2 regions of the Planococcus plakortidis genome follow, and region 1 is predicted to be linked to the other one. Evidence: riboswitches for the same ligand, from Rfam matches in the RefSeq annotation. Region 1 holds a riboswitch; the other holds the start of a gene.

Evidence for each region. A riboswitch is a leader RNA that binds a small molecule or an ion and turns the genes downstream of it on or off. The one in region 1 is predicted to bind FMN.
Region 2: linked by a shared signal. The riboswitch ahead of ribE (riboflavin synthase) and the one ahead of BBI15_RS09385 (ECF transporter S component) in region 1 are both predicted to bind FMN.

The regions. Positions count from the first base shown of each region.
Region 1 covers NZ_CP016539.2:1,842,256-1,845,666, forward strand. The annotation lists gene BBI15_RS09375 (YpbB family protein) at 1-655, opposite strand, end outside; gene BBI15_RS09380 (ferredoxin) at 762-1,013, shown strand; gene BBI15_RS09385 (ECF transporter S component) at 1,071-1,652, opposite strand; FMN riboswitch at 1,795-1,930, opposite strand; gene BBI15_RS09390 (hypothetical protein) at 2,007-3,182, opposite strand; gene sigX (RNA polymerase sigma factor SigX) at 3,172-3,411, opposite strand, start outside.
Region 2 covers NZ_CP016539.2:429,273-432,683, reverse strand. The annotation lists gene BBI15_RS02290 (bifunctional 3,4-dihydroxy-2-butanone-4-phosphate synthase/GTP cyclohydrolase II) at 1-826, opposite strand, end outside; gene ribE (riboflavin synthase) at 839-1,474, opposite strand; FMN riboswitch at 1,876-2,006, opposite strand; FMN riboswitch at 2,117-2,247, opposite strand; gene BBI15_RS02280 (TIGR04104 family putative zinc finger protein) at 2,361-2,663, opposite strand; gene BBI15_RS02275 (ring-cleaving dioxygenase) at 2,813-3,411, opposite strand, start outside.

The DNA of each region.
Region 1 (3,411 bases):
AAGCGTGTAATGTTTCCACTGCCGCAATTTTCACATCAATCGGCATGACACTGTGCTCCATGGCTAATTGATCCCATGTGAGCCCGCCGACACCGAACCCCGATAGCCGCTTGACCAGGATGTCTTTATGGTTTTCCGATATTTTCGCCAAGGCCAAACTGGTTTCGATTTGGCTTTTCAACGCCCCTTGGATAGCCGCTGAGCGAAAGTCGATGCGGTTCAAATAAGCCTTGGTCCATGCCTGCACCGTTTCATCGGTAACGACTGGATCAAAGCGTTTATGGTCCTGCATAAAATTGGACATCGTTTGGAGCACCAGGGAAAGGCGCGCAAAGAACCGGCTTTCATTGCCCCTGTATTTCCAGCCGTTCAGCGGCGTAGGCGGTATATCCAAGCCGGATGCAGCGCGGCCGAGCCGGATGGCATGTTCATCCGGCAGCAACAAGCCTTGTGCCTCGAGCCTTCCGATGGACGCTAGATAATCTTGCTTATCCAGTTTAGGGAGCACGGCGAAATAGGGGTGGAGCCCAAAATAACCGATGTCCTGAATCGTTTGCCCTGATTTCTTTCCTTTAATTAAATGATAAGGGGAAGATACGGTCCGTTGACCGTCAACCGCTTTCATGATTGCTAAAACGACTTCATCGAATCGCACTGAATTACCCTCCCGGCGGTTTTGGGTTGAAAAAACCTTAGAATATCTATAGAATAAACACGATAGTATAACTGAACTTGTTCGGAGATAAAGGAGAGGAACTGGAATGGCTAAATATACCATTGTTGATAAGGATACGTGTATCGCATGCGGAGCTTGCGGAGCAGCGGCACCGGACATTTACGATTATGATGATGAGGGCATCGCCTTCGTTATTCTTGATGATAACACGGGGACTGAACAAGTGCCAGATGAGCTGATGGAGGATATGGAAGACGCATTCGAAGGATGCCCGACCGATTCCATCAAGGTTGCAGACGAGCCATTTGAAGGAGATCCACTTAAATACGAAGACTGACCAATGCTTGGTCCATAGAAAAAAGCGGCTGGAAGAATCATCTTCCGGCCGCTTTTTTTATGATAAATAATAGGAACGTTGTTTTTCAATCCAGGTATGCATGCTACCGAAGATCAACAAGACGACCGTCGTAAGCGCCAGCCCTTTGATCAAGTTGAACGGCAGGATGCCGAGAACGATGGTTGTATACAAGGCGTTCCCAGTTTGTTCAGGCATGTTCAGGAAATACGTGTACATCGGCAGAAAGACGAAATAATTGAGCAGGCTCATGCCGATCGCCATCGAGAATGTCCCGATGACCAAACCGAACGCGATTCCTTTTTTCGTGGAAACTTTACGGTAGATTGCATAGACCGGCAAGATGAACAATAGGCTCGTCGCGAAATTCGCCATATGCCCTACAGGCACGCCAGTCGGGCTTCCAGAAAAAACCCAGTCCAATACATTTTTAAAGAATGCTACCAGGACCCCTGCAACAGGCCCCATCGTGATCGCCGCAATCAGCGCTGGCACGTCACTGAAATCCACTTTCAGAAATGCCGGCAACGCCGGCAGCGGGAAATTGAATAGCATCAACACAAACGAGATGCTGCTCAGCATACCGATGACGATCATCGATTGCAATTTCTTGTTCTTCATATTCCTCTCTCCTTGTCGTGATTCACCAGAAGAAAGGTTCGGATCGCATTGCCGTGAAAAATCCCTTAAGCAAAAATCACTTAAGGGAGAGTCAGGCACACTGAAATAAACGGTCCGCCTTCAAAACGGCATGCGTCCGTACCTTCACCTTCTCCCATCCAGACTATACTGTCGGCTTTGGAATCTCACCAAATCCTGCTTTTTACGGCTCGCGGGCTGATGGACTGCAAGGTCCAAATACCGCCGGTAGGGAATTGCACCCTGCCCCGAAGATGAATCGATATTTTATTATACAATTTCATCTTATAAAAAAATGACAGCAATGTAAACCATAGTGCTTACATTGCTGTCATTTTATTTTTCCGGCCAGTCGATGCGGTTGGGCGAAACCGGCAGTTCGAGTTCTTTCGAGAAATCGAAGCCAGCCCATTCGGCTTGAACTGTATTGGATATCCTCAGCGATGTATCATAGGATTGCGCCGTGAGCGCCATGCTTTCGATCATTTGCATCGCTTCAACTCCATCGAGCGTCTCTAAGTCCAACAACTCTTCAAATACCAATGTAGCATTCTCCCCGTCCATCTCAACGCGGTAATTGATCTCTTCCGGAACCGGCGAATGGTAATCATCGTTCGGCGATTGCTGAAGCGCCATTAGCGCTTCTTCCACATTTTCCGGCGACATCCCATAAGCTGGAGCCAGATGCCAGTCACCCGTTGAAGTGGCTAGCAAATAAAAGCTTTGCCCCTGCTCCCCGGGGACGAATGGTTCCACTATCCCTATATGTGATAATTGCGCAGCCTCGCCGCCTTCATCCAATACACGGATTTCCTGCTGATTCATGAATGTTTCTTCCAAGCTGGATAAATACAGCAAAGTGGAAGCCGAACCTTGGTCATAGGAATGGCCATCCGGCAGGAAATGGCTGATCACCGAATCATTTTGCTCAAGTTCGCCTGCATAAGGGTGATACTCATCAAACCCCAATGCGGATTCATCGATTTGAATGGCGAAAGTTTCATATAATTCGACCGCATCCGGTTCTGCCGTATCTGTCAACTGTTCTGGGATGACAAAACTTATCGGCACCACATAGCCATTGTAGGCAAGTCCGACGCGCAAAATATGGGACTGCTCCACGTCTCTTTCATAAACCGCTGTCCGCAGCGCCACCGGTTGTTCCGCGGCCAAATTAGCGTCCTCTTCAGACTCCCCTTCTGGCCCTTCCGGCGGCTCTGCCTGTTCCGTCTGCGCCTCATCAGTGGACATCGTCGGCCCGGAGTCACTGTTTTCGGTCTCGCTGCTAGAATCGGTTCCTCCTTGCTGAAGCAAAGAGGCGACAAGCACCGAGATGCTCAGGAATGCGACAATGGCCACAAGCAGCGGCAGCCATCGCTTCGGCTGCCTTGGCATTTTCTCTTTCTGGGCAAGTTTGTTGTATACCTCGGCTTTTTGCCGGCCATCTTGTATCTTGGGGAAATCCCGCAACAAATTTTCGATTTCTTCATCGTTCCATTTGTCATTCGGCATATTCTCCTCCCCCTTCTGCTTCCAGTAATTTTTGGCGGAGGGACCGGATCGCCCGGTGCTGTGTCGTCTTGACTTTGCCTTCCGACCACTCCAGGACTTCAGCCGTTTCCGCAATGGAGAGATCTTGGAAATAACGCATGATGATGACGAGCTTCTGGTCGCCTGTACAGAGGTCGAGCGTCCGATACAAGCGGATCTTGTCTTCATTAAGCAATGAAACTTCTTCTGG
Region 2 (3,411 bases), 1.4 Mb from region 1:
GCGATTTCGTAAGCTGCGCCCCGCAATCACAGCGGCGCGAGTGGAAGATATCGCCGGTCAAGCATTCCGAGTGGATACGCACAATCGGCGCTTCTTCCGCTGCGGGGTCGCCTTTGACGATGGCGACATGCTCTTCCGTGTCGAGCCGGTTGGAATAGCCGACCATGCGGAACTCGCCGAAATCAGTCGGCATGTGGACGCTCGACTCGCGATTGATCAGCGGGTCTTTCTCCGCCCGATATGCATACAGATCTTCGATCGTAATGAGTTTCAAATCGAAATCATCCGCCAGCTTCTCCAATTCGGGCATGCGCGACATCGAGCCGTCCGGATTCATGATTTCACAAATGACCGCTGCGGGTTCGCTTCCGCTGAGACGCGCCAAATCAACTGACGCCTCCGTATGGCCTTGGCGTTGGAAGACGCCCCCTGATTTTGCGACCAGCGGGAAGACATGACCAGGCCTTTTGAAATCCTGCGGTACGGCTTTCGTATTAAGCATCTGCAAAATGGTGTCCGACCGTTCAAAAGCGCTGATGCCGGTCTTGGCATCTTTATGGTCGATGCTGACGGTAAATGCCGTTTCGTGATGATCGGTATTGTGGCTGACCATTTGGTCGAGTTTCAGGCGCAAGGCGATATCCGGCGAGACCGGCGTGCAGATGAGCCCCCTGCCATGCGTGGCCATGAAATTGATATTTTCAGGCGTTGCATGTTCTGCAAGGCACACAAAGTCGCCTTCGTTTTCCCTTGATTCATCGTCTACCAGAATAATGACTTTTCCTGCCTGCAAATCCTTTACTGCTTCTTCGATTGTGTTTAGCATCGGTTTGCTCCTTTAAAATCCGTTGCGCCGCAAGTAATCGGCGTTCATCGGTTGTTTTGGCGCATGCTCCATGAAACGCTGTACATACTTACCGAACATATCGGTTTCGAGATTGACCGAATCACCCATCTTTTTACCGCCTAAAGTCGTTTCTCCGGCCGTATGCGGGATGAGTGAAACGGTCAAATGGTTTTCGCTGAGTTCAAAGATCGTCAAGCTGATGCCGTCGATCGCGACGGATCCTTTGACGATCGACTGCGCAAGCAATTCAGGAGGGGCTGCTATATCGATATATAGCGCATTTTCCTGGGGACGCTTGCGCAGGATCTTGCCGACCCCATCGATATGGCCAGCGACGAGATGCCCGCCGAAGCGGCCATTCGCTGCCATCGCCCGCTCGAGATTCACGGGACTCGCTGGGCCTAAAGAAGAAAGGGTCGTGCCGCGAAATGTTTCCGGCATGACATCCACCGTGAAACGGTCGCTCGCTAATGAAGTGACCGTCAGGCATACGCCTTCCACGGAAATGCTGTCGCCGATTTTCGTTTCTTCAAGGACGACCTTTGCGCGTATCGCCAGTTCCATGCTGGACGCCCCACGCTTAATGCCTGCGAGCTCTCCGGTTTCTTCGATAATCCCTGTAAACATTCGTGTCCCTCCTTTAACGCGGAAACGGCTTGGACATCTGCCCTGGCCTGTTCCACATATCGCGCTTTCAAGCACATGCCTTGCATAGCGAAACCAGTGTGTAAGCTGCCGAATGCCGGAAGGTTCCGCAAGCTGTTGCGAACCAGCGATAATCCAAGCAGGGGCATCAGGTACTTGGATGGCCTGGCCTTCCCGGGATGCGCAGAAGCGCTCCACGACAGCGCACGCCGGTTGCTCCGGGAAGTTTCCCTGGCAGCTTCTCGCCAACTCTAGCACTCGCTTTGTCATTTGCTGGCTGTCCACTCGATTACATTTTTCAGAACAAAATAAAACCCATCGATTAGCCGATGGGTTAGAAGACAATAGGAAATAGAACTATAGATTGCTCTATAATTTCCGTGTTCTTCCTTCTCCCATCCAGACTTTAACTGTCGGCTTTGGACTTGCACCAAATCCTGCCCCGAAAGGCTCACGGGCTTCGGATTGCTCCGTTACCGTCGATTGGGAATTTCACCCGACCCCGAAGGAATACGATTCAATTGATTCATCCACAGTATGCAAAAAAGGCCCCTTCCAAAAAAAGAAAGGGGCCTTGAAAAATGCATATCAAAGAAACCTAAGCGATTGCTTTCAGGCTGCTTGACTGTTCTTCTCCCATCCAGACTTTAACTGTCGGCTTTGGACTTGCACCAAATCCTGCCCCGAAAGGCTCACGGGCTTCGGATTGCTCCGTTACCGTCGATTGGGAATTTCACCCGACCCCGAAGAACGCTATAGATGATTACCTGTAAGTTTAGCGCAAGCTTAAGCAGCTGTCCAGAATAGAATCTTCAATTCTTTGCCGCAGCTAGCCTGATCCGGCGGACAAAAACCGGATTTTCATCATTCACCACATCGGCCCGCGTTCATCCGTCAATTCGATCACGAACGGATAAATGCCTAAAATGATGAGAAAGGATGCCAGGAATAAGGCGAGGGAAGCAAACGGATTGATGCCGAAAGCGACCGAGATGAACATGAGAAGAGGGGCTGCGAAGACAAATAAACTGGTTTTTTTCCTGGATTCCATCGTGACGAATTGTTCCTCGCGGCATGAGGGGCACTTCATCCCCTCCCCGAGTGTGCATAGCCTGCATACGGTCTGCGCCCACGTCCACAACACACCGCAATTTTCGCATTTCGGCATCATCCTTCTCCCCTTTCCTTATGTTACCTATACTTACGCACTCAATGGAAATAAGTTCCCAAAATCGTCCCATTATTTCATATTCTTTGGGTTCTTCCTGTCATGGACAGCAAAAAAGCACTGCCCAGTTGCGAGCAATGCCTCACTGTTTCCTATAGGTATTCTTTTTCGATTTTCTTCGTGCTGCGAACTGTATCGATCGGCCGCACCATGCTTTCGATCTGTTCACGCTTCGGTTCCAAAAATGGGGGCAAGGAAAGTTTCTCGCCCAAGGTTTCATACGGCTCGTCGCCCATGAAGCCCGGGCCATCCGTCGCCCATTCGAACAATAGGCCAGGTGCCACCCGTGCATATAGCGATTCGAAGAAGAAGCGGTCGACATAGCCCGAAGTCGAGAATCCGATTTCCTGCATATGGCCGATCCACTCATTCAATGCATCGCGATCCGCCACACGGAATGCAGCATGATGCACTGTGCCGAATCCTTGTTGGCCGGACGGCAAATCACTATTGTGCTCGACGATCACTTGCGCCCCGTTGCCGCCTTCGCCCATCTCGAATAGGTGAAGCGACCCTTCATCGGCGATCTCGCGCATATGCATCGCTTTTTCGAGGACTTCTTTCAAGTAATCGAATTGGCCGATACGGATGTGGATAGGGCCAAGCCCGGTGATGGCAAATTCAAGCGGGACCGGCCCATCCTGCCATGGCGTGCCGGCTTGGACGCCTTTATTGTTCTCATCCGATACAA